2 regions of the Peribacillus sp. NPDC046944 genome follow, and region 2 is predicted to be linked to the other one. Evidence: riboswitches for the same ligand, from Rfam matches in the RefSeq annotation. Region 2 holds a riboswitch; the other holds the start of a gene.
The links. A riboswitch is a leader RNA that binds a small molecule or an ion and turns the genes downstream of it on or off. The one in region 2 is predicted to bind glycine.
Positions count from the first base shown of each region.

Region 1 (15,190 bases), on a different contig from region 2:
CAACACCAAGTGGCTCTTGGAAGTGGTATGCTACTGTATCATTATCTATTTGAGTTGTGCGGCCTTCTTGAGAACGAATGGCACTTGCAAAGTAACGGAAGTGATCGATTGCCAATGGAATATCGGCATTCAATGTTTCACGTACTGCTTTACCGTTGTCCCAAGTTTCAGCAACAGCGATCATTTCTAAGTTTTCTTCTATACGGTCAGCGATTTTGTTTAAAATGCGAGCGCGTTCAGCAGGAGTAGTTTTTCCCCAAGCAGCTTTTGCAGCATGTGCAGCATCTAATGCCAATTCGATATCTTCAACAGTAGAACGAGCAGCTTTTGTGAATACTTTACCAGTTACTGGTGATTTATTTTCGAAATATTGGCCTTTAACGGGTGCAACCCATTCTCCACCAATAAAGTTATCGTATTTTTCTTTGAATTGTACGACAGAACCTTCTGTATTAGGATTAGCATAAATCATAGTTGTATTTCTCCCCTTTAATTGGTTTAGAAAACTAACCCCGATGAACACGATTGTATTAACAATGATAGGGAAATCATCCAGGTCTGCTTTCTATCTCTATAATCGTCTTTTTTCGACAAAAACACAAGCAATAAGAACTAGAAAAATAGATTACTAATAGCATTTTTGTAAAAATGTGGCTAATTTCGAAAGGAAATCACCCTAATTATTCCATAATTTTCTCGATATTTCCTGTTCTTAGAAACACTGAAAAAAGAAAGTTATTTCGGAATATTTCCTATTATTCTTTTAAATGATAGTGGCCGATCAATTCTCCCGAAGGGGCTGTCCATTGTCATTAAATCAGAGCCATCTAACTAGGAAAGCATGGGAATTTCGGTAATAGTACCAGGAGCATTAGTGATTCCCATGAATGACAAATGGATTGAGTAGTAACCAACCGTCCTTTCCCTTAGCATTTCTTATCTGGAAGAAACCATACCGACAATAAGGAAACTTGAAACTAATCGAACTATCGTTAAAGATGTGAATTTCCCCTTAATTATAGGAATAGAAAAATACTTATACTGGATCAATACTTTTCTTATATAATGTTAAAGTGATTTGAAATGATTTTTTTACTTGAAGAATTATGATCGATCATACATATATAGGAGGGATACGGTATGAAGAAATTTGGGTTTATCTTTTTAATGGTAATGATGGCGTTGCTTGCAGCCTGCTCATCTGAAGGTGCATCGAAAAAAGATGAAGAGGGGGCATTGAAGGTCGATAAAGGCCTTCTAAATGTAGAAGTGACATTGCCTGCTTCATTCTTTGAAGGTGAGGACATCGATAGCGTCATTGCTGAAGCCAAAAAAGATGGTGTAAGTAAAGTGACGAAAAACGAGGACGGATCATTAACGTATAAAATGCCGAAGTCTAAGCATAAGGAAATGATGAAAGACTTAGAAAAGAATGCGGAAGAGACAATGGAAGAGATGAAGAATGGCAAAGATTATCCATCCATTAAAGAGGTCTCTCATAACAAGGCGTTTTCAAAGTTTACTTTAGAAGTGGATAAAGAAACATATGAGAATGGTTTCGACGGTTTTGCCGCCATGGGACTAGGGATAACTGGCATGTACTATCAAGTTTTTAATGGAGCAAGCCCGGATGAGTATAAAGTTACGATATCGGTTAAAGATACGGCGACTCAAAAAGTCTTTGACGAAGTCGTCTACCCGGATGATTTAGAGGGTGAGGAAGAAGCCAAGTAACTTCCTGCGTGTTAAAAAAGTATGATATGAAGATAAGAGGCATGAGAGTACAGGAGAAATCCATACATCTCATGCCTTTTTACATATACAAAGGCTAATATCCGTATTTTTATATGAGGTCACCTAATTGATAATTTTTTGATTATTCACTTTTTGGTCAATATCAGCTAAATGTTGGATTTGCAACAAGCTGATAAAATTGATGGTTTGTTTAGTTAATCAATCATTTTATACTAAGTTTCACAACAGTTGTTGTAAATTTAAAAGAATTAGAGGTAATTATTATGACTAAGGTGTTATTCATTACAGCAAATCCAAATGATGAAAATCGTTCGGCTAGTATGGCAGCAGGAAAAGCATTTATTGAAACATATAAAGATACAAACCCAACGGATGAAATCGTGACCGTGGATTTATTTAAGGAAGAAATTCCAAATTTGGACGCAGATGTTTTCAGTGGTTGGGGAAAACTTCGTGCAGGACAGCCAATGGACGCTCTTTCAACTGAGGAATTAGCGAAAGTTAGTCGCTTAAACGAAATTCTCGATCAATTTGTTTCAGCAGATAAAATGATATTCGTAACGCCGTTATGGAATTACTTATTCCCAGCAGTTCTGAAAGCATACATTGATGCCGTAGCTGTACCTGGTAAAACGTTTAAATATACAGAAAAAGGTTCTGAAGGCTTACTTCAAGGTAAGAAAGTGCTTCACATTCAAGCCCGTGGTGATTTTTATTCAGAAGGTCATCCTTTAGCACATTTAGAGCTTGGCAATCGCTATTTAAAACAATTGATGGCGATCATGGGTATTACTGAATTTGAAGGTTTATTTATTGAAGGACATGATGCAATGCGAAATAAAGCGGAGGAAATTAAAGCAGCAGGCATCGAGCGTGCGAAGCAATTAGCCCAAACCTTCTAATCGTTTATAATCTTTATATTGCAATTCGTGGTCCATTTGAATGGACCACGAATTGCTTATTTTTTTTTTGAAAATTTTTCTGTTATAATCGGGTCATTCATTTAATCCAACAAATGTTAGAAATTATAGTGTTTTGAGAAGGTGGGTACGCATGAAAAAACAAGATCCACGAATCCAACGGACAAGGCAAAGTATCATGAATGGTTTTATGAGACTGATTAAACAAAAGGAATTTAGTGATATTACCATTGCTGATATTACACAAGAAGCAGAGATTAACCGTTCAACGTTTTACTATCATTTTATGGATAAATACGATTTAATCGATGAGATTCAAAGAGAAGTTCTTACGAAAGAAATTTTTAAAGAAGTAGCATTACAAGAAGTCATCGATGAACAAACGATTATTATGTCGCTACAGGCTATTATGAGTTCTCAAATAGATTTATCCCTACAATGTCAACATGCTCTTGAAGAATTTAAATCGAAAATGGACCATGAAATTAAACAACGATTGACGGAAACTTTACAAGCTTTATTAGATAAAGAGTATGGTGTGAAGGAAGAACATTATTTACTTGCTACATTTTGGAGTTGGGGCATTTATGGTGTTGCAATGGCATGTGTAGAGGGGAAAGAAACTTTGCATACGGCGGTAAACCGTTTGACAACTATGATTTTAGGCTAGTGTGAAGGTCACCCATATAGAACGGGTTAAGAAAAGACAGAGGCAATCAAAAGATTCTTCAAGCCATCATTCACCGGATTTTCTCTTATGATGTTTTCTGATACAAAAAGAACTGTCCATGTCATGATGGGCAGTTCTTTTTGCATCATTCATAATTCCTTTCAATTACGAAATGGGAACGGTCTCCCCTGAAGTAGGTTTTGGAGTATTCGATGACGCTCTGGTCTACCTCGTACGTATGGGTTTCAAGCGAGAAACAGGGAGATCCATTGGGAATTTCCAGTTTTTCTGCAATGGACTCGTCGGCGAGGGCCAGTTCCAGATGTTCGATGGTCTTCAGGACTTTGAGATTAAACTGGTTTTTAAGCAGTCGGAAAAGGGATGTTTCACAGGCCTTCATATCAAGACCGGGTGTTTTATGCCACGGTAGGTAGGCGACTTCGTATTGAAGGGGGACGGAATCTACATAACGCACCCGAACGAGTTTATTGATTGGATCACCAATATCAAGGTCGAATCGTTTGGCAAGGGATGCGTTTGCTTCAATGACCGTTAAACCCAAGACCTTGGTGGAGGGGTTTTTGCCCTGCATCATCACCTGATCGGAAAAGTTTTCAACCGTGCTGGTAAGTGTTTGGCGTACTTTATTTTCTGAAACGAAGGTTCCCTTACCTTGAATCCGGTACACATACCCTTCCACGGTAAGTTGTTGGAGGGCTGTTCGGACGGTCGTCCTGCTCACTTCGAATGATTTACAGAATTCTGCTTCGGTCGGTAATTTAGTGTTTGGCTGATAATCCCCATTCTTTATCATTTGAACGATGGATTCCTTTACGGCAGAATGAAGGGCTGTCACTTTATTCGTGGTTTTCAACATGCTTCCTCCTAGACATTTTTCGCTACTTCTAGAGTATATCTTGTTACAACAAGAATCAACTATAAAGTTATTTGTAGTAACAAATTTAAAATTTGTATTGAAATTAGATATAAATGACTATACAATGGAATATATAGGTAATGACCAATGTTCCACTCAAAAAGGAGGAGATACATTCGTAAAAGGTGAAATAAGAAAAGGAAGCACCTATTTACATCAAAAATACAGAATATTTAGAAATGAAAAGGGGAGAAATCTATGAATATCTTATTATGTTGTTCTGCGGGAATGTCTACGAGTTTACTAGTGACGAAAATGGAGAAAAGTGCGAAGGAACAAGGCATAGATTGCCACATATGGGCAGTGTCTTCTACTGAGGTGGACAGAGAGATGGATAAGGCAGATGTCGTTTTACTAGGGCCACAGGTTAGGTTCCTGCTTTCTAAGATGAAGCAAGCAGGCACAGCAAAAGGCATTCCAGTCGATACAATCAATCCGATGTTCTATGGTTTGTGCAACGGGGAAGAAGTGCTCAAACAAGCTGTTACTTTGATAAAAGGAGAATAAGGATATGATGACTTTCATTGATAAGTACATTATGCCGGCTGCAGTCAAGTTGGGGAATAACCGACATCTGTTGGCCATTCGTGACACGTTGATTGGAATGATAGCGATTACAATTATCGGATCGTTCGCGGTTTTATTGAATAATCTAGGGCAAATCATCAAGCCATACGGAAGAATGATGGAAGCCATTTTCGGTCCTACCTGGACGACGCTTGGCAATGACATTTCATTCGGTACCTTTGCATTCATGACCATTTTTGCCGTTTTCGGTATATCTTATAAACTTGCTAAATCTTATGGAGACGATGGATTCGAGGCGATGCTCATTTCGGCGGCCTGTTTCTTCTTATTGCTTCCACAGATGGGATTGGTCTCGCTGACGGTTGATAACAAAGTCATATCAGGCGAGGCAGCTGGCTTCATCAGTACCAATTACTATAATGCAACCGCTCTCTTTACGGGAATTGCCGTTTCCCTTATTGCGACGGAGATTTTTGTAAGGCTTTCCAAACTCAAATTCTTGGTGATCAACATGCCGGAGGGTGTACCTCCTGCAGTAGGGCGCTCGTTTGCCAAATTGATCCCAGGTATGGCAACCATTTTCATCATCGGGGTGTTCGGCTTGCTTTTCCGTATCGCGACGAATGGCCAGATCGTGAATGACTGGTTAAGTAAAGTGATCGTATCTCCGATGCAAGGGGCCGTGGATTCACTTCCATTTGCCATCCTTCTTGTCTTTTTCGTCCATATTTTATGGATGGTGGGATTGCACGGACCGAACATCCTTGGTGGAATCACGACACCGCTTTTTGAAAGTTCAGGCGTAAAGAATATTGATCTGTATGCAAAAGGTATTACAGATATGGACCAATACGGCGTCTTGGCCGGCTCATTTCTTGATGCTTTTGTTTATCTAGGTGGATCAGGCGGAACGATGGGCTTGATCATTGCGATGATCATAGCCGGTAGAAGGCGGTATAAACAGATGATTGGGCTTGGTGGGGCCCCGGGACTTTTCCAAATCAACGAACCGATTCTTTTCGGGCTTCCCATCGTATTGAATCCAATCTGGTTGGTTCCATTTGTTTTAGGACCTATCATTACTACAGTCATTTCGTACTTAGCGGTGAGCAGCGGTCTGGTATTCCCGATTGTAGCCAAAATCCCATGGGTGACCCCGCCGATTGTCGGAGGATTTTTGGCAACAGGTGGCCATGTTTCGGGGGCTGTCCTGGCAGGAATCAATCTCGTCATTTCAACCGTAATCTACTTGCCATTCGTGTATGCCCAAGTGAAAATCGATTCGAAAAATAAAACGGAGCTTACTAAGGATTCGGAATCAGAATCAGTAAGTCTTTAAGAAAGAAGTGGGAACATGGAAAAAGAAGAATTATATCAGTTATCCTTCCAACTTGTTTTACACAGTGGAAATGCAAGGAGCTTTGCGATGGAAGCCTTGCAAGAAGCCAAGAAAAAAGATTTCGAAGCAGCCAGGCAGAAGATAGCGGAGGCGGAGACGGAATTATTGCAGGCGCATAAATTTCAGACCCAGTTGATTCATGCGGAAGCGGGTGGCGAGAAATTAGACATCCCGATTATCCTGATACACGCACAGGATCATTTGATGACGGCGATGACTTTGAAGGATTTGGCGGTTGAAATGATTGATATGAGAGAAGAGTTTCTTGGAGCCAACAAGATCAAGGAGGGGACAGCGGAATGAGTAAGGGGTTGAAAATCGTTACGATAGGTGGAGGTTCAAGTTATACGCCGGAACTGATTGAAGGATTCATTAAATATTACAAGGAGCTTCCTGTGAGAGAAATCTGGCTCGTTGATATAGAAGCTGGCAAGGAAAAGCTTGAAATCGTCGGCGGGCTGGCAAGACGGATGGTGGAAAAAGCGGGAGTGCCGATTGATATTCACTTAACGCTTGACCGAAAAAAAGCTCTAGAGGGTGCCGACTATGTCACGACCCAATTACGGGTCGGGCAGCTGGCTGCCAGGGCACTTGATGAGAAAATTCCGCTGAAGCATGGGGTCATCGGTCAGGAAACGAATGGACCAGGCGGGTTGTTCAAAGCATTTCGGACGATTCCTGTCATTCTTGACATCGCCCGGGAGATGGAAGAGATTTGCCCGAATGCCTGGTTGATCAATTTCACAAACCCTGCCGGCATGGTCACGGAAGCGGTTCTGCGTCATAGCAACATCACTAAAATCGTCGGTCTATGCAATGTGCCGATCGGGATGGAACGTGGTGTCGCCGAGTTGATGAAGGTGGAACCGGACCGGGTGCGAATTGATTTCGCCGGATTGAACCATATGGTATACGGGTTGGATGTATTCGTGGATGGAAAGAGCGTGAAAGAGGAAATTATCGATATGATTTCAGACCCGGATAAAGCGGTGACGATGAAGAATATCCATGCGATGGGATGGGAGCCAGAATTCCTTCGTGCATTGAATTTATTTCCTTGCCCATATCACAATTATTACTACAAAACGGGAGATATCCTGGCTCAAGAGCTGAAGGATGCAGAAAATGGGGAAACAAGGGCTGAGGTCGTACAAAAGCTGGAAACGGAACTATTTGAACTATATAAAGACGTCGATCTAGACATCAAGCCACCACAGCTTGAAGAACGGGGCGGCGCTTACTACAGTGACGCCGCGGTGCGGTTGATCCATTCCATGTATACGGATAAACGTGATATACAGGCGGTCAATACGATGAATTATGGTGCGATTGAAGGAATCCCGTACGATTCAGCCGTTGAAGTGAGCTGTGTGATTACGAAGGATGGTCCAAAACCGATCACGGTAGGTGAATTACCGGTAGCCGTTCGCGGACTCGTCCAGCAAATTAAGTCCTTTGAAAGGGTGGCTATCGAGGCTGCCGTAACAGGCAACTATGATACGGCCCTGCTTGCGATGACCATCAACCCACTAGTTCCAAGTGACCGGGTGGGGAAATTGATTCTGGATGAAATGCTCTTGGCGCATAAGGAATTTTTGCCGCAGTTCTTCGAGAATAAGGAATTACAAGGAAGTTTTCATGATTGAAGTGCTGGTCAATGCTGATGATTTCGGGTTTTCGCGGGCTGTGAATTACGGCATATTGAATAGCCACAAAAATGGAATAGTCAATTCGGCGACCATGATGATGAATGCAAAAGCGACCGATCATGCCATCAGAATTGCAAAAGATCATCGCACGCTTAAGGTGGGCATCCATCTTGTCCTGACATGGGGACGGCCGCTGCTACATGATGTGCCTAGCCTTGTAGACAGAGAGGGAAACTTCAAAAAGCAAGATGAGGTATATGGGAACCCGGGTAGTATTTCCTTGGAAGAGTTGGAGAGGGAATGGTCTGCCCAGATTGATAAATTCATCGATTTGGGGATGATGCCGACCCATTTTGACAGTCATCATCATGTCCATGCGATCCCGGCCTTTTGGCCGGTCGTGAAAAAGCTTTCCGCCCATTATGGGCTACCAGTCCGAAAAGCGGGACCCCATTTTCAGGACATTGAAACAGTGACCGATACATTCCTTGACGATTTTTATGGGGAAAAGGCGGCCGTCGATTACTTTCAAACCCTTAACGAGCGGATTAGTGAGGGCAAAAGCGTGGAGGTCATGACCCACCCAGCCTACCTGGATGATGATTTGCTCCAGCATTCCTCCTACAATCAAGAAAGGCTCAAGGAAACGGCCATCTTGATGAAAGCCACATTGCCGGAAGGATTCATTCTCCGGTAATGATCGGTTCAGGAAGGCCCATGAAGACAAAAAAAGCAATCGGATCTCAGTTTTCACTGAGGTCCGATTGCTTTTTTTTATACTTCTTTAACCACTACGGGTTTAACTTCGGCAACTACCAGCTTCTTGAATGCGAGGCTGACAACCATCATCACGATAAAGTTCACAGCCAAGGCGATGATTCCGACATTCAGATCCTTTGCCGCTTGAGGCAAGGATGGGAACAGGGTGCCGATTGTCGATTGGCTGATGGTGATGTAGGTAACGATGGCCAATCCACAGATGATACCCGCTATTGCCCCATATTTATTGATAAAGTTCTTCTTTTTCAGGCTGAATAACAGGGACGGGAATAGTTGTGTAATGAAGCTATATCCCATCAAGATCAAAGCAGACATCGTTTCTCCGCCGTTTAAGGTGAAGTAAACGGATATGAGTGCAATCACGGGAACGAGTAACTTGGCCAAACGTACCACATGCCGGTCTGATGCTCCAGGATGGAGTTCCTTATAGACATTTTTCGCAAGGAGCGTAGAGACGCTCATCAACAGCATCGATCCTGGTACTAATGCCGTCAACATGCCAGCTGCACCGATGACTCCTATAAACCATGGATCAAAGGTCTGTATCGCAAGGCGCAATAAGGAAAGGTCCGCATCGGCGCCTTCCAGTCCCGGCACTTTCAAAATCGCTGCAAATCCTACAAAAAAGACAAATAGTAACATGAGCGTATACAGTGGACTGATGATGGCATTTTTACGAAATGTTTTTCCGCTCCGGGCCGTATAGACGGCACTGAATACTTGGGGCCACATGTAAAAACCAAATACGAGCAAGATGACGGTCGAGATGAACCACGAAACGCTAAGACCTTGTTCGGGCAGCGTCAGGAAACCTGGTTTGGCGGCATTTATGGTTTCGAACATCGGTTGAAGACCACCAAAGTAATGAATTGGAAGATAAATGCCCAGGAATGCGATGATGACGATCATCATGATGTCCTTGATGACGGCTGTCCAGGCTGATCCGTGAATGCCTGAAATCATGACATAAATGGTCAGGCTGATAGCTCCAAGCCACACAGCGGTGGACATGGAAATGGCGCCATATGATGCTTCGGAAACAATGATCCCTAAGCCTTTGAGCTGTACGACGACGACCGGAATCATCGATACCACGCCGACAAGGGCAGCAAGAATCCCTAGAGTTGGGCTCTTGTATTTGCTTACGAAGAAATCGGATTGTGACATAAGCCGATTTTCTTTTGCGTATTTCCAAATGGCCGGAAGTAGCCAATAGGATAAAACATAAGACAAGGTAATATAAATGAGGACGTATAAAGCGGGCGCACCCTTTCCATAAGCCCAGCCGCTTCCTCCAAGGAAGGAGAAGGTTGTGTAAATTTCCCCTGCCATCAATAGAAAGACGAATATGGCGCCAAAACCGCGGCCGCCCACCGTCCATTGTTCCAGGTTCATGTCTTTTCCTTTTGTCGAACGGATCCCAAGAAAAATCGATAAAAGTAAAAATGCTAAAATAATGATAAGAGCAATATTCATTCTTCTTCACCTTCCCGGTTCCTAGGATCCAACTTATACATGACGGCTAGAGTGACGGAAGTGAGCACGACCCACATCGCCATCCAAAACATATAAAAAGGCATCCCCAATACATAAGGTTCTACTTTATTAACAAAAGGAAGAAACCCTAATATGCCGATAAAAGGAACGAGTGTAAGAATATATAATACTTTCATGAAGCAACCCCTCCATTCTAAATATGTTTCACAGATTATGATGTTTTTCTAAAAAAATGTTTCCGTAATACCTAGTACCTTACACTAATTCGATAAAAAAATTAATAGTGTGGCAGAAAAAAATATTCGTCACGCTTCATTTTACTCTCTCATTTAATCACAGGAAAATGGGATAGGAAGGTAGACTTCCGTATCCCAAAATTCCTCGTTCATTTTTTTCGATAGTTATATATGACAACTAAAAGAATGAACCAAAGCGGTGTCAGCAATAATGACGGCCTGGTCGCCTCAGCAAACAGCATGACGATCAAGATGAAGACAAACAGCCCTAAGATTACATAGTTGATGAAAGGTGTTAAGGGAGCCCTGAAAGTGGACGTAGCCCTTAAGTCCGGCCGTTTTTTCGTATACCGGATATGGGAAATCAAGATGATGCTCCAGACCCATAGGAAGCAGATCGCACTAATCGTTGTCACGATGGTGAAAGCTTGCTCCGGTATGATTTTACTTAATAATGCCCCAATGGAGACGACGATGGTGGACGTAACCAATGCATTGCTCGGAACAGCACGTTTATTTAATTTCTTAAGTTTAGCAGGTGCTTCGTTATTGTTGCTCAAGGTATAAAGCATGCGGCTTGTTGAAAACAATCCACTATTCCCGGCAGAAGCGGCAGATGTCAACACGACGAAATTGATAATCCCTGCAGCAACCGGAATCCCGATCAAGGCGAAGACCTCCACGAATGGGCTGCTTGCGGCATCGAGCTGTGTCCATGGATTGACGCAAAGGATGACGGTGATGGCACCGATATAGAAAAGTAATATCCGGACAGGGATCTTATTGATCGCTGACGGGATATTTTTTTTCGGATTGGCGGTTTCGGCCGCTGTCACCCCAATGATTTCGACACCAACAAAGGAGAAGACGACTAGCTGTAGGGAAAGCAAAAAGCCGGATGCGCCGTTCGGGAACATGCCCCCATGACTCCAAAGGTTGTTGAGGGAAACGGTTCCTGTATCGGTTTGGAAACCAATGATGAGTAAGACAATTCCCACAACGATCAAGGCGACGATCGTGATGACTTTAATGAGGGAGAACCAGAACTCCAATTCTCCGAATAGCTTCACGGTCAACAAATTCAATCCTAGTAGAATCACCAAGCAGGCAAGTGCAGGGATCCATTGCGGAATGTCGAACCAATATTGCATATAGACCCCGACAGCGATGATATCGGCCATGGCCGTCATGATCCAACAGAACCAGTAGGTCCAGCCAGTCACGAAACCAGCCCACGGTCCGATGTATTCCGTGGCGAATTCGGTGAATGAGGAATATCCCGCGTTGGACAACAACAATTCCCCTAAAGCCCTCATGACGAAAAACAAGGCAATCCCGATAATCAGATACGAAAAGATAATGGAGGGTCCCGCCAACTGTATGGCTTTTCCGGATCCCAAAAATAACCCGGTCCCGATGGTTCCTCCTATGGCGATGAGTTGTACATGTCGATTTTTCAAATCCCTTTTCAATTCTTGTTTAGCCAATTTGTGCGCCCCCGTTGTTATAATTCTTGAATGTGAAGTACATGGTCCGTTGATTCCAATCGATCACCAGGGCAATGAATCTGTCCAGTTTAGTAGCGATTTCACTTCGTTTTTTTAGTGATGATTGAAAAAAGACAATAAAAAAAGAGATTGGAAGCTACCAATCTCGAAAGGTTAAAGAATAACAAATATTCGTTACTCTTCTGTCCTTTTGCCTGAGATTGTGAATCCTTCGGCGCTGCACGTGTGTACAGTCTCTCCAGAAGCTGCTCCTGCTATAGTGTGATCCATAGCATTCATCGCTTGCTTAGTATGTGGTTGTCAATAAATGATCGCTGTGAAAGATGAAATTCTTTTTGGCAACTCATTTATTCTTTTAAAATAATAATGGAATTCTATCACTATTTTGATTTTGGGTCAAAGGGATATATTGTAAATGTGGTGGGGGTGAATCTATATGACCAGTTTGATGCCCAAAAACGATGCGAACCCCGAATCAGTTTGATAAGAACATTTTTTCATAGTCCCTTTTAAGAATGGCCATGATGATCTCGTCCGAATATTTTCCGTTGAAATATAAAGACTCTCGTAAAATCCCCTCTTTGATAAAGCCAACTTTTTCATAGGCTCTAATTCCACGTAAATTATGGCTGAATACTTCCAGTTGCAGACGATTTAAAGATAATTCTTCAAAAACAAATGCTAAAACAAGTCGGATAGCTTCTGTACCATACCCTTTGCCCGTTAATTCAATGGCATTCATCGAAATTCTAAATCCTGCCTTTTTGTCCTCTTCGTCCATATCAGAGATGGATAATTCCCCGATCATCCGATCGCTTTCGTTTAAGCAAATGGCTAGATCATGGCGTGATGGATCTTCACGTACATTCTTTATATGACATTGAAGCTGCTCTAAAGTGAATATAGATTTTGTTCCTGTCATATACCGTATCTCCTCATCCTTTGTATTTTCTAAAAGGATAGGTGCATCCGATTCTTTTAAATAGCGGAGATAGATTCTTTCTCCTATTAATTTCATTGTCTTTCCTCCTCTCATTAACGTCGATACTTACTTTCAATAGTACATAGGATTTCTTCACACGTATAGGGAGAGAACCATTACCAATCATGTCCTCCTATCCATTGCTTCTAGACGGCCAAAAGTGTTTTTCCTAAAAGTACATTTGTATTTCTACGGAATATTTATTATTATAAGATAAGGAAATGCTTTTGTGGGTAGAGTTCTTTAGGAAGCATTGTAAATCTATTAAATTACTTATCTTAAATAAGGATTAGAGAATCGTCATTTTATGCTTGTACATCTGGGGGAGTTATCATGTCAAATAAAGAATTAACTAGAGGGCTAGAGGCACGTCATATTCAGATGATTGCCTTGGGCGGTACGATCGGTGTTGGGTTATTTATGGGATCTGCCAGCACAATTAAGTGGACCGGCCCCTCTGTCATGCTGGCGTATGCCATCGCGGGACTTTTTATCTTTTTTATCATGCGTTCGATGGGGGAAATGCTGTACCTGGAGCCTACTACGGGCTCATTCGCAACGTTTGCGAGTGATTATATCCATCCATTGGCAGGATTTGTAACTGCTTGGAGCAACTGGTTCCTATGGGTGTTGGTCGGCATGTCTGAAATCATTGCCGTAGGATTATATATGAACTTTTGGTTCCCTGAACTGCCGGCTTGGATTCCGGGAGTGGTGGCCATGGTCATCCTTGGCGCCGCTAACCTCATTTCCGTCAAATCCTTCGGTGAATTCGAATTCTGGTTTGCACTGATCAAGATCGTTACCATCATCTTGATGATCATTGCCGGTCTAGGTCTTATCTTTTTCGGGATAGGGAATGGTGGGGAGGCAATCGGCCTTTCCAATCTATGGGCTAATGGCGGTTTCTTTACAGGGGGATGGAAAGGTTTCTTCTTTGCCCTTTCCCTTGTTGTGGCATCTTATCAAGGCGTTGAACTTATCGGGATCACTGCAGGTGAAGCAAAGGATCCGAAGAGGACCATTACTAAAGCAATCCAAACGATCATTTGGCGTATATTAATCTTCTATATCGGCGCGATTTTTGTCATCGTCACGGTATTTCCTTGGAATCAATTAGATGAACTTGGAAGCCCGTTTGTATCGACCTTTGCCAAAATAGGCATTACCGCAGCCGCGGGCATCATCAACTTTGTCGTGATCACGGCGGCGATGTCAGGATGCAATAGTGGGATTTTCAGTGCAGGGCGCATGCTTTATACCCTTGCGCTGAACGGGCAAGCGCCAAAGATCTTTGCAAAAATATCGAAAAGCGGAGTGCCGGCCTATTGTACAATCGCTGTCATGTTGGGCTTGGCCATTGGTGTTGTCCTGAACTACCTGGCTCCACCGGAAATATTCCTGTATGTGTACAGTGCCAGTGTACTGCCGGGGATGATTCCATGGTTCGTGATTCTTATTAGTGAGCTTAGGTTCAGGAAGGTACGAGCTGAGGAAATGAAAAACCATCCATTCAAAATGCCTTTTGCACCGTATACCAACTATGCAACGATTGCATTCTTACTATTAGTATTGGTCGGCATGTGGTTTAACCCGAGTACGCGACTTTCCTTGATTGTGGGCATCGTTTTCCTAGCAATCGTTGTAGCCTGTTACTACCTACTGAAAATGGATAAGCGGGTACCGTTAGACGTGAAGGCGAAAGAGGATGTATCTGCGTAATATAGAGTGTCGGAAAAAGTTATGCTTCGTGCATAGCTTTTTTTGTTTGACCGATATAGTGAGGGGATTGACCGATAAAAGTGGCCATTTGACCGATAAACCTTCCAACTTGACCGATAAAATGAGAAATTGACTGATATATGTAATTTATTGTAATGTTGGGCGCTTGAATATAAGATGAAGAGAAGAAATATACATAAAAGAAGGTGATTCGATTGAGAAAAGTGGAGAGGATTTTTAGCATTAACTCTCTGGTTAAGGAATTATGGGAAAGCCAGCCGGATATGAGATTCCTTCAATTGTTGGATTGGATAGAATCGGAATACTCGAAACAGAATGGGGGCTTTGGGCAAGGAAATTTGTTCAAACGGGATTCATATCAAGCCGAGGAGCCTTTTTCTTATATCGATTTATTTTATCTTGAGGACGAGCTGTTAGAGAAGTTTTTATTGCAGTTGGTAAAGGATACTCAAACTAGGCTTAGGCTTGAGAAGGTTCAGGCTGAAAAAGGGAGTAAACATTGGATTCAGCAATTCGTAAATAACAGGCAAGGGGAATTGAACCATCTTATTTTGATGAGTTCGCCTTCCTTGCTGACTTTCCTTGC
Region 1 covers NZ_JBNNML010000002.1:482,391-497,580, forward strand. The annotation lists gene exaC (acetaldehyde dehydrogenase ExaC) at 1-472, opposite strand, end outside; gene ACQKIC_RS05325 (hypothetical protein) at 1,141-1,734, shown strand; gene ACQKIC_RS05330 (FMN-dependent NADH-azoreductase) at 2,019-2,657, shown strand; gene ACQKIC_RS05335 (TetR/AcrR family transcriptional regulator) at 2,809-3,345, shown strand; gene ACQKIC_RS05340 (hypothetical protein) at 3,372-3,494, opposite strand; gene ACQKIC_RS05345 (GntR family transcriptional regulator) at 3,491-4,219, opposite strand; gene ACQKIC_RS05350 (PTS sugar transporter subunit IIB) at 4,481-4,789, shown strand; gene ACQKIC_RS05355 (PTS sugar transporter subunit IIC) at 4,794-6,149, shown strand; gene ACQKIC_RS05360 (PTS lactose/cellobiose transporter subunit IIA) at 6,165-6,512, shown strand; gene ACQKIC_RS05365 (6-phospho-beta-glucosidase) at 6,509-7,855, shown strand; gene chbG (chitin disaccharide deacetylase) at 7,848-8,555, shown strand; gene ACQKIC_RS05375 (sodium:solute symporter family protein) at 8,633-10,114, opposite strand; gene ACQKIC_RS05380 (DUF3311 domain-containing protein) at 10,111-10,311, opposite strand; gene ACQKIC_RS05385 (amino acid permease) at 10,521-11,858, opposite strand; glycine riboswitch at 12,052-12,131, opposite strand; gene ACQKIC_RS05390 (GNAT family N-acetyltransferase) at 12,355-12,897, opposite strand; gene ACQKIC_RS05395 (amino acid permease) at 13,195-14,583, shown strand; gene ACQKIC_RS05400 (hypothetical protein) at 14,790-15,190, shown strand, end outside.
Region 1: linked by a shared signal. The riboswitch ahead of ACQKIC_RS05385 (amino acid permease) and the one ahead of gcvT (glycine cleavage system aminomethyltransferase GcvT) in region 2 are both predicted to bind glycine.

Region 2 (15,190 bases):
TTTCTTCAGCTTTTAATGTAAGAACCTGGCTGTCACGGCTTCCATCTACATAAACCGTTCCACCTTTTGCGCCGCCTTTATATAAGCGCTCGTACACTTTTTGGACCTGCTCGACGGTATACCCTTTTGGGGCGTTAACCGTTTTACTGATTGAGCTATCAATCCAACGTTGAATGATGCATTGAACATCCGCATGGGCTTCAGGAGCCAATTCCATCGCCGAAATAAACCATTCAGGAAGGTTATCAGGATCGGCTTCAGGATGACGATCCAAGTATTCCTGAACGATGTCCGCTTTGACTTCAATGAATTTCCCTAAACGTCCGCTACGGAAATATGTGAACGAGAAGTATGGCTCAAGACCTGTCGAAACGCCGACCATCGTACCTGTGCTGCCCGTAGGAGCCACGGTCAATAAATGGGAGTTCCGGATACCGTGCTCGGCAATGCTTGTACGAATATCCTCAGGCATCTTCTTCATGAATCCAGTATTCGTGAAGCGCGTTCTAAGCTCATTCGTTTCTTCATCCGACGTTCCCTTCAGGAACGGGAAGCTGCCTTTTTCTTTTGCAAGTTCAACCGAAGCCCTGTAAGCAGACGTAGCAATCGTTTCAAACACTTTGTCCACCAGGATTTTCCCTTCTTCTGATCCATACTCGGTTTCACAATAAATTAGCAAATCATGCAGTCCCATGACACCTAATCCAACCCGTCTCTCGCCGAGTGCTTGTTTTTTGTTTTCCTCTAGGAAATAAGGGGTTGCATCAATGACGTTATCTTGCATCCGCACGCCCACTTCAACTGTTTTCTTAAGTTTTTCGAAGTTAACGGTCTTATTATCTTTATCCGCCATCTCAGCTAAATTGACCGCTGCCAGGTTACACACTGAAAATGGAGCCAATGGCTGTTCACCACATGGATTCGTAGCAACGACTTGCTGTCCATAAGCTTTTGCATTCGTCATCTCGTTGGCATTATCAATAAAGAATATTCCCGGTTCTGCTGAGTACGTCGCACAAATGTTAATCAGGTTCCAAAGCTCCTTAGCACGGATCTTACGGTAAACCCGGACTTTATGGCCCATTTTTTCCCACTCGCGTACGTCTCCTACATTGTGCCACTCATCATTATAAATCGCCATTTCTTCCGCGTCGTAGCTTTCGACATCAGGGAAGCGCAACTCATACTCCGTATCTTTTTCGACGGCTTCCATGAACTCTTTGGTTAAGCAGATTGAGATATTGGCACCAGTCAAAAAGTCCGGATTGTGGACGCTATACGTTCCGCCTACGCGAACTTTTTCTTCAGCATCCCTAATGATTTTTTCACTGAATCCACCTAGACCCGGAATCTCTTTATAATTAATGATTCCTTGGTACATCGCCGTTTCTTGTTCGGTATGCGGTGTGAACTTCAATTTATCCGATGCATATTTCTTTATGGTTTCATCTTTTGTGTTCTCCATTAGGTAACGAAGAATCCTCGGATTTTGCATTTTTGAAATAATGAATTCCGCAATGTCTGGGTGCCAATCAGTAAGCATGATCATTTGGGCACCGCGTCTACTTCCACCCTGTTCAACCAAATGAGTCAATTTCGCTATATCATCAAGCCATGAAACAGAACCTGAAGACTTGCCATTGACCCCTTTCGCAAGGGTGTTTCTTGGACGGAGAGTAGAGCCATTCGTACCGACTCCACCACCACGGCTCATGATCTCCATGACTTGCTTTCTATGCTCGGAAATCCCTTCGCGTGAATCTGGTACAAACGGCATGACATAACAATTAAAGTACGTTACATCCGTGTTAGAACCAGCGCCATATAATACCCGGCCGGCCGGCACGAAATTAAGGTCCTTTAATTCTTCATAAAATTTATTGAACCATTCCGTTCTTTTTTCTTCAGTCGTTTCCACTGAAGCCAAACCAGTTGCATTACGCTTGGCAATTTGCTCGTAATATATTTCAAGCGGCTTTTCGATGATATCAAGCGGCCGATTAATGATTCCTGTTTCCACTTCTTCCGGATTATCCAGCACTCCGCGGAACTCTTCATCCACTAAAACCTTTGCCTTTTTCGATTCCCAATCTATTTCAACGATATGGCCAAGACCACGTGCAGGAAATTTCGGATCTTCTTTAATTGTCAATACTACAAAATCGCCAGCAGAGAGTGTGATTTTTTCAGTATCCTTAAAAGAATAACGGTCAAGCATAACTAGACGGGACACGCCCTTATGCATCATTTTCATATCAGCCGTTACAGGATGAACTTGGGGAAATAAAGATATATCTTTATTCAACCTTTCTAGATCAACCTTTAAAGCTTCTTTAATTACAACCGACATAATTCCCTCTCCTTTACATGTTTCAGATCCGTTCTTGTTGCAAAAATCAATATGTAACCTACATGTCCGTTTCGCTTAACAAGTTACACTAAATTTATCATAGCGAAACACAAAATTCAACATGTAGTGTTTAAGTATTTATTTTAACCACTATATATTGTGTTGTGGTTGATTGTCTTTTAATTTTGTCAAACGGTGAATCAATTAATTGAGTTAGTAAAAGGGAGGAAAATGTCGATTTATAATAAAAATTAGACAGATTTCAATGAATTTGAACATTGCATTTTGCCCGCCTCTTTCAAAGCACTGACGTTACAAGGAATACATGCTTGTTCACACAAATCTGAAAAAACTTATTTATTCCCGACTCTCGCTTCCCCTCTTTTTCTACCTCAAAAAATTCCAGTCATCACTTTCATATTTATTTTTGGCGATGTCCTTCACTTCCTGTAATTGCTTTTCACTCAGCACATATGGTTTCAAATCAATCGACAGACCCTCAGAAAAACCGTTTTCAAAGGCTACCTTCGCCTCGGAAATAGTTATTTTTCTACCAGCAATGTCATTGATGGCCACTGCTTTGTTTCTCAGATTGTTTTTCATCTTCTCTTTTACTTTATCATCGGAGAACTTGAATACACTAAATAGCTTCTCCTCATCAAGTTCAAGCAGGATGGCTCCATGCTGAAGGATAACACCTTTTTGTCTCGTTTGTGCGCTGCCCGCAACTTTCCTTCCCTCAACCACCAGTTCATACCAGCTTGGCGCATCAAAGCAAACTGAGGACTTTGGAGATTTCAGCATCTCTTTATCCTGTTCAGTTTCAGGCACAGAGAAATAGGCATCCAGTCCGAGGTTTCTGAACCCCTTCAATATTCCTTCAGAAATCACCCGATATGCTTCGGTCACTGTATTCGGCATTCCCGGATAAGACTCTGGGACAATGACGCTATAGGTGAGTTCATGTTCATGCAAAACAGCCCGACCGCCTGTAGGCCTACGGACAAAACCTAAGCCTTGCCTTTCAACTTCTGCCAAATCGATTTCGGTCTCAGCCCTTTGAAAATACCCGATGGATAATGTAGCCGGGTTCCACCCGTAAAACCGGATCATGGGAGGGATTTCCCCATTACTCTGCCAATTCAAAAGTGCTTCGTCCATTGCCATATTATAAGCAGGTGAACAATTGCCTGAATCAATGAATCCCCATTTTTCTTTCGTCACGATTACCCCTCTTTTCACGTAGGCTTATTAAACCCTCTAAAAAAACTCACAAGTAGTAGTTTACCAGAGTTTAGCAACGTAAAAAAGAAAGTAAGCTATTCCACCAAATATTTATAAAATTTTTTTGATTATTGGAGAAACCAATTATATAATAGACATTGTCTGTATTCGTTTAGGTAGAAGGGAGTTTTTATGGTTGGATATCTTATATACACTGATTATCATCATAGTAGCCATCGTTGCATATTCACTATTTAATTGGTTCCGTCAACGTAAAATCGTTAAAACCTTAACACAGGAAGAATTTATCTCTAATTACAGAAAAGTTCAATTAATTGACGTACGGGAACCTAATGATTTTGATAATGGACATATCTTAGGGGCAAGAAATATCCCTATGACACAAATGAAGACCCGCTTAGTGGAGATTAGGCAGGACAAGCCTGTATACTTGTATGCTCAAAGTGAAATCATTAGCGGAAGAGCGGCAGCCATGCTATATAAAAAAGGCTACAGAGAACTTTTTCACTTAAAAGGCGGTTTCAAAATGTGGACAGGGAAGATCAAGGCGAAGAAATAAGGCCAATTGCCTAAACCTTCCATCTTATCCGGTTTTGAAACATATCATACTGTTCAATAGGGAACTCATGCTTAACAGGCCAAGCATGTTATTTCCCGAGATACATATGAATTTCACCAACTAAAAAACCCCCCGCCATCTGGCAGGGGTTTTTTCAGCATCATGCTTGATAACGAAGAATTGGTTTTCTAGCGGCCAATGTTTCATCCAGGCGTTTAATAACCGTGGTATGGGGTGCCTCCTGAACGATTTCAGGGGTTTCTTCGGCTTCCTTGGCTATTTGTATCATTGCATCTATGAAAGCGTCCAGTGTTTCTTTTGACTCCGTTTCCGTCGGTTCGATCATCATTCCTTCTTCTACATTTAACGGAAAATATATGGTAGGTGGATGATACCCAAAATCAAGTAGTCTTTTCGCAATATCTAATGTACGGACTCCCAACTGCTTTTGCCTCCGACCACTCAATACAAATTCATGCTTACAATGGCGATTATATGGCAAATCGAAAAATGGTTCCAAACGTCGCATCATATAATTTGCATTGATGACGGCATTCTCCGTAACGGCCTTAAGTCCATCCGGTCCCATTGACCTTATGTACGTATAAGCCCTTACATTGATGCCGAAGTTCCCATAATAGGGTTTGACCCTTCCAATGGATTGTGGACGGTCATAATCAAGGACAAACTGATCGCCCTCTTTTGTCACGATCGGTTTAGGCAAATAGGGAATTAAATCCGACTTCACCCCAACCGGACCTGAACCAGGTCCTCCTCCGCCATGGGGTCCAGTGAATGTTTTATGGAGATTTAAATGAACAACGTCAAAACCCATATCTCCTGGACGCACTTTGGAAAGAACAGCATTCAGGTTAGCCCCGTCATAATATAGCTTTCCACCGGCATCATGGACAAGTTGTGCCATCTCCAGGATGTTCTCTTCGAATAAGCCTAATGTATTTGGATTTGTAAGCATTAATGCTGCTGTATCTGGTCCTACCACTCGCTTCAAGTCTTCAAGGTCCACGAGCCCGAATTCATTGGATTTCACCGTAATCGTCTCTAGTCCGGCAACTGTTGCCGAAGCCGGGTTCGTTCCATGGGCCGAATCGGGGACGATGACTTTCGTACGGTTTACATCTCCATTCGCTTCATGGAAAGCCCTGATCATCATGAGCCCAGTCCATTCACCATGCGCCCCAGCAGCAGGCTGCAAGGTCACTTGATCCATTCCTGTAATTTCCGTCAAATGTTCCTGAAGGTCAAATAACAACTCTAGGGCACCTTGGACGGTTTCTGGGTCCTGGTATGGATGGATATGGGCAAAACCATTGTACCTGGCGACATTTTCATTAATTTTCGGATTATATTTCATCGTACAGGAGCCGAGTGGATAAAACCCAGAGTCCACTCCATGGTTCCGTTTGGATAAAGCCGTATAATGACGCATGATATCAAGCTCGGAAACTTCCGGAAGCTCGGCTTCCTCCGTACGTATATATTCCACAGGCAGGATTTCTTCTAGTGGAGTATCCGCTACATCCATTTCAGGAAGGCTATACCCGATTCGACCGGCTGTACTGATTTCAAAAATGAGTGATTGATCTTGATTATTCATAGTTGATCCCCCAGTTCCTGCGCAAATGCATCGATTTCTTCTTTTGTTCTTAGTTCCGTTACAGCCACTAGCATATGATTTTTCAACTCGGGATAAACGGAGCCCAGGTCAAAACCACCAATCATTTCTTTTTCAAAGAGCCTCTTATTGATATCTTTGTAGGGAAGAGGCAACTTAATGACAAATTCATTAAACGAAGGTCCTTCAAAGACCACTTCAATTCCTTGTGCTTGGAGCGTCTTTTTTGCGTAATGGGCTTTTTGAATATTCTGGACGGCCATTTCTCTGACGCCTTTTTTCCCTAGAGCAGTCATGGCTACAGAGGCTGCCAATGCGTTCAATGCCTGATTGGAACAAATATTGGATGTAGCTTTGTCACGGCGTATATGTTGCTCACGTGCTTGGAGCGTCAGTACGAAGCCCCGTTTTCCATCCTCATCCACTGTCTGACCGACTAAACGGCCCGGCACTTTCCGTAGCAGTTTTTTCGTGACCGCGAAATATCCGCAATGAGGTCCGCCGAATGCGGCTGGAATGCCGAATGGCTGAGCATCACCCGTCACGATATCGGCACCGAGTTTTCCCGGCGGAGTCAATGCACCAAGTGCAAGCGGATTACTCGATACGATAAACATCGATTTCACGTTATGTATGATTGCTTCCATTTCCTTCAACGGCTCGATGCGTCCAAAGAAGTTGGGGTACTGTACGATGACGCCTGCAATATCATCCGAAGCCAGGTCTTTTAAAGCAGCAATATCTGTGACTCCGTCTTTATGAGGAATCTCGATGACCTCCACCCGTTGACCCTTTGCGTAGGTTTTCACCACTTCCCTTGATTCAGGATGGACAGTAGATGATAATAGAATCTTTTTCCGGCGCGTTTGTCCGGCAGCAAGCATGGCCGCTTCGGCTAAGGCTGTTCCACCGTCATACATCGAGGAATTCGCCACCTCCATACTCGTCAATTCACATATCATCGTTTGATATTCAAAGATGGCCTGAAGCTCTCCTTGAGAAATTTCCGGTTGATAGGGAGTGTAGGCTGTATAAAACTCCGAACGGGATAGGACGTGATCGACGATGACAGGTGAATAATGATCATACACACCAGCCCCAAGGAAAGATGCATAGTTTTTCAAATCCGCATTTTTGGAAGCCAGTTTTGATAGTTCCTTCATTAAAGCTGGCTCTGATTTTGCTGGTTTTATGTCATATTCACCTTGAAATCGGACATTTTCTGGTATATCGCTGAAGAGATCATCGACGGATGTGACCCCTATAACTTCCAACATTTCTTTTTTATCCTGCTCTGTCATCGGTAAGTAACGATGTTTCATCTTATGGACCATTCCCTTCTATTTTCGTGTATTTTTATAAAAAGGTGTTTGGATAACAATGGCTTTCAGTCTCTTAGAACGGATTTCCACTTCTACTTCCGTGGATAGACTTGAGTGATTCTTATCGATAAGGACCAATCCTACATTTTTATTCAATGTTGGTGACTGAGTCCCTGTCGTCACTTCGCCAATGAGTTTCTCCCCGTTATATACTTTATAGCCATGCCGAGGTATGCCTCTGTCAATCATTTCGATGCCAACAAGCTTACGTGGTGCCCCTTTTTCCTTTTGTTCGGCAAGCACGGCTTTCCCAAAAAAGTCTGACGCCTTATCCGGTTTAACCGCAAAACCAATCCCCGCTTCGATTGGGGTGATATCCGGCGAAAGCTCTTGACCATAAAGCGGTAGTTTTGCTTCGAACCGAAGGGTATCACGGGCCCCCAGTCCAATCGGTTGTATCCCATCATCTTTACCAGCTTCCAAAATTTTTCTCCAGAGAGCTGGACCATCCTCACTTCGGCAATATATCTCGAAACCATCTTCCCCCGTATACCCTGTACGTGAAACCATCGTGGATATATTATGAATGTGGACGTCTTCTTTAAATTTAAAGAAGCCAATCGTGCTTAAATCGGTTTGGTCGGTAATCTTCTGCAATACTTTCTCCGCTCGAGGACCCTGCAGAGCAAGTTGCGCATAATCGTTTGAAACATTATTGATGCTGACACCTTCCATACCATTCGCTTGAAGCCAATTGAAGTCTTTCTCGATGTTGGCTGCATTGACCACAAGCAGATAATCCTCTTCCGCTTTTTGGTAAACGATAAGATCGTCCACGGTCCCCCCATTTTCATAACACATGGCTGTGTATAGCGCTCCGCCCTGTTTCAGCTTGGCTACGTCATTCGTCAGCATCTTTTGTAAAAAAGAAAGGCTCCCGAAACCTTTTACCTCAATCTCTCCCATATGCGACACATCAAATAAGCCACCTCTTGTACGCACAGCTTCGTGTTCATCTTTTATGCCGGTAAACTGCACAGGCAGTTCCCACCCACCAAAATCGATCGTTTTTCCACCGTGCTCACTGTAAACCTCGAATAATGGCGTTCTTTTTAAATTGCTCAAAAAATGACCTCCTTCAATTTTTTTGCTTGTTCTCTTTCACCTGATATTCCTTAAAAAAAGACACAAAAAAGGACAGAGAAAGCCAAAATGGCTTTTTCTCTGTCCTGAAACCTGAAAGTTTACCTATTATTATAGGTTTTCCCCTTTGGTGGCCGTCATTAAATAATTGGCGCTCTCCAGAGTCGCGTCCGATAAGAGTTCATTTGCCTGAGAGATTCACTGCTAAGTTTGCTCCTTCGGCGCTACATATGTAGATGGTAGTCTCTCCCCTTATCCTCACCCGCATATTGATGGAAAAGACTGAAAATTCCCCACCTGATGGTCATCCATTTGCGTGAAATGGGTACCAATCTGCTCATTGTTGATCTTTGGATAAAGCACTATCCAAATGCTAATACTATAATAACTAAAATTATTATCCAAGAAGAATATTTTCCTTCTAACTTCATTACTATTGCAATTTTCTAAATATATTTACATCCTACCCTAAGATACTTTACTCTGCAATAACTTTCGTGGAGAAAGATTTTATTAACCTATAAAAAAGTTCATGGTCTAAAGAAACTAAGAAAATTATGTTTTAAGAAGGAGCAAGAATCAATGAAAATCAATATATCCTTCAGTTCTGATTGGAATGATGAATTTCTGCAAAAGATGGAAAACGACGGTCCATGGGGAAATTGGGATCTTTATAAACTGGCCATCCAAATGGAAGAGAACCTAATTATTCCTGATTTCGAAGGCTTGCAAGCGCCTAAGCACCTTCAACAACTGACTCCCCTTCCCCATCAATTAGAGGCTGCACGTCAGGTGGTTGAACAGATGAATGGCAAAGCCATATTGGCTGATGAGGTCGGTCTTGGTAAGACTATCGAAGCGGGATTGATTTTAAAAGAATATATGATTCGGGGACTGGTTAAAAAGGTTTTGATCCTTGTACCCGCATCACTTGTCACCCAATGGGCTTTCGAACTGAATACGAAGTTTCATATTCCTGCAGTCGTTCAAAGGAAGAGTTATGTATGGGAATCATGCGATATCGTCATATCCTCCATCGATACGGCTAAGCGAGCCCCCCATCGGGATATCATTTTCAATCAAGAATATGACTTTATCATTATTGATGAAGCTCATAAACTTAAAAATAATAAAACGAAAAATTATGAATTTGTCCAAAATCTTAAAAAGAAATTCTGTTTGTTGCTGACTGCTACACCCATTCAGAATAAAATCGAGGAAATCTTTAATCTCGTTTCATTATTAAAGCCTGGGCACCTAGGAAATGCCGCACTCTTTTCCGAAAAATACAAAGGGAAAGGCCGGAACATTCTAGAAGATGAGCACTTAAAGGAGCTTGTCAATACGGTCATGATAAGAAACCGACGTGCCGATACTGGAATTGAATGGACGAAACGGCGTGTAGAGACAATCATTATTGAATTTTCACCAACTGAACAAGCCTTGTATGATGCCGTAACGAAGTTTAAACCAATATCAGACGGAACAAAAGGAAGTGCTTTTTCTTCACTCACCCTTCAAAGGGAAGCATGCAGCAGCCGAGAAGCAGTCTACTATACATTGAAGAATATGAAGGAAAAATACAAAGAACCATCGGCTGACTTTGAAGCAAGATTAGATGATCTGTTTGAGAAAGTAAACCTCACCGAACAAAATTCAAAGGCAGAGAAGGCTTTGGAACTTATTAAGAAAATTGATGACAAGGTCATTATTTTCACCGAATATCGCGCTACACAGCTTTATCTACAATGGTACCTGCAACAGCATGGCATTTCATCCGTTCCATTCCGCGGAGGGTTTAAGCGTGGTAAAAAAGATTGGATGAAGGAACTATTCCAGAAGAAAATCCAGGTATTGATTGCCACCGAAGCCGGAGGAGAAGGAATCAACCTACAATTTTGCCATCACTTGATCAATTTTGATTTGCCTTGGAATCCAATGAGGTTGGAACAAAGGATTGGACGGATTCATCGACTTGGTCAAGAAGAAGACGTCATGATTTATAACTTTGCCACTAAAAATACAGTCGAAGAGCATATTTTGAAATTGCTTTATGAAAAAATCCACTTATTTGAAAAGGTAATTGGAGAATTGGATGATATTTTAACGAAGTTGGATTTTAACAATATCGAGGAATATTTAATTGATGTTGTCGGAGAGTCCAAATCAGAAGGAGAAATGAAAATTAAAATGGATAATTTGTCTTCCATGATTCAGTTCGCACAAGCTATGAAGGATGGTGAAATCCATGCAGCAACAGGAAATTCATGATTTTTTAATAACCTACTTTCAATCCAACGCATGTGAGGTGTTGGAAAATACCTCTTCATATCTCACTGTTCAGTTAACGATCGAAATGGATAAGGAACTCATGAACAGACCTTTTTATTGGCACTATCTCGAAAAAACCGGTGGGATACCGAATCCTGGCATGCTTACGTTCATCACCCATCCCGAACTGGCACCGCCTGATTTGAAAGGGGAAATCATTCATTTTGGTTCGCCACGGCTCCACCAAATTATCCAGTCGACCAAGAGGCTGGCAGGTTTCATCAGGCTTTTTGAGGATAGGCCTCCCTTAAAGACGGGCCAAAGTCCACTTTTTCCTTGGCTCACCCAAAATGTAAAAATCTCTTATCAGTGTGACAGAAAAAAAGATATCTTCATGTCCATAGGACTTAATTTAATTTCCGGTGAATTCATAGAAGGATTTCATGAGCGTCTCCTGTCGGTCAAGGTCACTCCCAAAATACCGGATTATTCTTTTACACTTTCCCCCTTGATCATGCCTAAAAGCGGGCTATCCAGACTCGATACATATATTCGTAAAAGCTTCGAGAATGATGATCATACCTGGGCGGAAGAAGCGATGGAACGGTGGCAGACAGACTTGAATCTATTGGAACATTTTTATAAGGATATGGAAGATAAAAGCGAAAGCTATTTTACTGAGAAACAGGCATTGCAGGCCCAATATGAGCCAAATATCCAAATTACCATCATCAATGGCGGGCTATTCTATTTATCCGACCAATCATTAGCATAATGGTTTCTTTACCAATCATTAAGAAAAGCAGATATCTATGAATTCAAGACATCTGCTTTCTTTTTTTGACTTTTTTTATGAACATGGACACGGCGAAAGGGACAATTCCAAACCAGTGAGAAACTCTAGGCTCCTTATCCTCTTTCCGATGACGGCGCTTTTCTTTTCTTTCTCTCTTGGTTAAATTGAAATACTGTACGATTTGCTGTGTAATATATTTGATATAAGCGTTCGTAGACATACATTATCACCCATGACCAAGTATGCCCCATATTCGTATTCCATATTCGTATTCACCATAAATCGACATGTTAGTCCTTCAGTTTTTCTATCCATTCTATCACTCTACCTAGTTTTTTATCATATAGAATGATGATTCGGCCTGCTCGCTTATTTTTGGTGATAGAAGAAAATTCGATATAGGCATATCGCACATCCTGCTTCGTTAACCTATAGTGAACATCACCATTAGGATAGGCGATTTCCCCCTGAATGCTTTTGGGTACCTCATCCTCCCATTCGGCTGTCACTTCATTAACGGCCAGATGCACTAAGTGATCGGAAAGTAAGGTCTCTTCTACTTCTTTATAAAATTTTTTATCAATAATGAATTGATCAATCATCAGTATCGTGAACATGATAAAAACACTAGCTATAATCATAACCATTGGGAATATGACTCCTTTTTGATTATTCATCAGCCACCAACTCACTTTTAATGAAGGGATGGAACCTTCGTATAAAGGTCTGACCTGCTTTATCCGTTATATTGAGCACGATGACGTTGCCATCCTTTTCAACCTTCACATTCGAAATGTTCTGGAGTATGACCTCATGGCCCTCCCCGTTAACCCGTCTTCTAAGCTTGTCATTATATTGCTCGATTAAAGACAAATCCTCTCCTGAAAGTAAATATAATTTATTCCCCACAACATCCTGGCTTTTGGAGCTTCTGACTTCCTGTTGCATTTGCAACGTAAAGATCTCCCACTCTTTAGGATGTATTCTATTTTTTGTTCCTATCTGGGATTGAATGATTGAGAAAAACTGGAGGATAAAAAGGGAAAGGGTCAGCAGGATCATTAAGGAAAAGAGCATTTCAATCATGGTAAACCCTTCACTTTTTCGCAACATCACAAATCGATTCATACTTCCCCTTTGCATTTTCATATCGGACACATCCTTCAACCATATCCGGAAACTCCTTTTGGACATTCCAGGTCAATTCATACGATTTTTCCTGGTACGTAATTTCTTCGTGGATAGCCTGTATTTCCCCATCCATATATGCCAACAATCTTTCATACAGCAAATGATGGGCATCCGCCCTCAAAACTACGTTCTTACGATTGGACATCGAATCTTCAAGAATAGGAAGCATGGAAATCACTAGGAATACACAAATGGAAAAAGAGGCTATCATTTCTAAGTAGACGTATCCTTTACTGTTTCTCAATCCTGAACCTCCCTTTACCGATATTGACCACCAGCTTGTATTTCCCTTTTGAAGTATCAATGGTCATCGTACCGGCTTTTGAAGCATTTCCATATTGATTGAAATAAAAAGAAGCCCCTAATGTCCCATTCATGAACTGTACGTCCGGCGGTATCTTTCTCTCTAGTATCACTTCTTCCTTATAAGAGTAAATCGTGTAAATATCGTTATCCACATAGAAATAAATCAAGCTTTCGTGACTTATTGCATACTGTTGTGCATAAAAAATATCTTCATTCAATTGATTAAGGAACATTTTATTTTGCATTCCCTTTGAAAAACTTGGATATAGGTTAAGGCCTAGAGTGCTTAATAGAATAAATACCACAAGGACAATCAGGGTCTCGGACATGGTGAATCCTCCGGAGGAAGGGCTATCCTCCCCGAATTTTCTACTCAACGACTGTAACCTTTCCTTTATTGTCAATGCTGATGCTGTCCCCATTCGGACAGGATTTCTGTTTAAGGTATCCTTGAGTTTCCAAATCATTAATACCGGAAGGCAACTTGGAATTGTCTATCTCATAAGCTTGGACTTGGGCCTGAACCATTTTGACAAAAGCCTCACACCCCTTAGAATGGATGGTCGATTGATGCTTCGTGATGTTCGGTATGGTGATAATCAGCAGAATCGAGATGACGAGCAATACAATAAGCATTTCAATTAACGTAAAGCCTTTTTCGTTAAAATATTTCTTCATATTAATCTGCTAATTACGAAAATAACAAGAATGCACTCAATATTTTCTGAGCAGATTCACCTCCCATTTTTTCTTGTACCTTATATTCCATCTAGTAGAGAAAACATCGGCAATAAGACAGCCATATAAATAGAAATAATCAATAGCCCGATTATAGAAAAAAGAAGAGGTTGTATGACTTTCATGATGGCGTTCATCCTCTCTTCAATCTTTTCCAATAAAAAACGGCTGTAATGGAGTAACTCAGAATCAAGCCTGCCATACTTTTGTCCATTCGCTGCGATAATCGACAAGTTCTTATCAAAGTACGGTTGCTCTTGAAAGATGGTTTCTAGCGACCTGCCCTCCATTAAATCATCTTTAATGATGGAGCAAAGCTTTTGATAAAACGGTTGCTGCTGGTTTACGGAGAATAATTTAATGCTCTGGTTAATAGAAAGCCCCCCAGCGAGGAGACCGCTGAACTGACTTGCAAAAAAATACGTTTCATACAACTTGATGAAGGGTCCTGCCAACGGAATCTTCATCAATAATCGCCGTTGTCTTAATGGGCATAGTTTGTCGAACCAGAATTGTTTGAATAAATAGAAGATAAGGAGCATTCCAAGTAGGATGAAGGGGATCAGCGGGAGGATGACTGAGGATGCAGCCAACACATTCAGGATCATATTCTGCTTAACATTCATCGTCTGAAAAATCGTCTGAAACTTGGGGAGAAGGACACTTTGCAGTACATAAAATACAATGCTCACAAAAAAGAACAGGAAAATCGGATAGATCATGAGTTTTTTCACTTTTTCTGTATCTTCCGTCCGTTTCTTCCAGTAGTCCCCTCCTTCCTTCAATGCTCGATCAAGGTCGCCATATTGTTCGCCATAAAATATAAAACTTACAAGCTCTGGATGAAACGTAAGATTCGTCAACACTTGATGCAAAGGGTGCCCACTCCTTAAATCCTGAATGGCCTGATTGAAATCCCCGGCCTTTTTCTTGGATTCCTGAAATTCCAGGAAGTGGATCGCCTCGGCTAAAGGATAACCATGAGCTAATAATTCGCCCAGCTTCGTTATAAAGACAGCTTGTTCTTTCAACGTCCATTTACTTTTTGGTTTCTTCGTAAACCAACCGTTCAAATTCATCGAGATTCACATAGCCCATCGCTACCGCTTTCCCAATTTCGTCTTTCAGCTGACGATAGGTGGCTTTCCCCTTTCCTTTTTCCTCTTTCGTCACCTTCAAGACTTCCGCTAGACTTTTTCCAGTCAGCAACTCATATACGCTGGCCCTTTTATTTCGGTAGGTCATGGAACAATCGGGGGCACACTCGCCCTCACAATGCGGGCATTTCAACTCCACCAGTCTTTGCGCCGTCACGCCAATTAAACTCTGTTCAATCTCCAGCCAGCTTACACCGAACTCTAGCAGCCTAGAAATGGCTCCTTGAGCATCCCTTGTATGCATAGTAGTGAGGATTAGATGCCCGGTCAATGCGGCCCGTACTGCAATCTTTGCCGTTTCGGAATCCCTAATTTCCCCGACCATGATAATATCGGGATCATGTCTAAGTGCCGCTTTTAAACCGACTGAATACGTAATGCCGGCCTTTTCATTAATTTGGACCTGTAACACTTTATCAGATTCATTTTCTATAGGATCCTCAAGCGTGATGACATTTCGGTTAATCATTTCTTGT
Region 2 covers NZ_JBNNML010000003.1:109,647-124,836, forward strand. The annotation lists gene ACQKIC_RS06140 (vitamin B12-dependent ribonucleotide reductase) at 1-2,350, opposite strand, end outside; gene ACQKIC_RS06145 (lipoate--protein ligase family protein) at 2,738-3,574, opposite strand; gene ACQKIC_RS06150 (rhodanese-like domain-containing protein) at 3,771-4,154, shown strand; gene gcvPB (aminomethyl-transferring glycine dehydrogenase subunit GcvPB) at 4,315-5,772, opposite strand; gene gcvPA (aminomethyl-transferring glycine dehydrogenase subunit GcvPA) at 5,769-7,112, opposite strand; gene gcvT (glycine cleavage system aminomethyltransferase GcvT) at 7,131-8,237, opposite strand; glycine riboswitch at 8,335-8,419, opposite strand; glycine riboswitch at 8,423-8,517, opposite strand; gene ACQKIC_RS06170 (DEAD/DEAH box helicase) at 8,838-10,526, shown strand; gene ACQKIC_RS06175 (YqhG family protein) at 10,504-11,301, shown strand; gene ACQKIC_RS06180 (YqzE family protein) at 11,345-11,542, opposite strand; gene comGG (competence type IV pilus minor pilin ComGG) at 11,613-11,969, opposite strand; gene comGF (competence type IV pilus minor pilin ComGF) at 11,992-12,450, opposite strand; gene ACQKIC_RS06195 (hypothetical protein) at 12,419-12,757, opposite strand; gene comGD (competence type IV pilus minor pilin ComGD) at 12,744-13,148, opposite strand; gene comGC (competence type IV pilus major pilin ComGC) at 13,189-13,497, opposite strand; gene comGB (competence type IV pilus assembly protein ComGB) at 13,578-14,636, opposite strand; gene comGA (competence type IV pilus ATPase ComGA) at 14,596-15,190, opposite strand, start outside.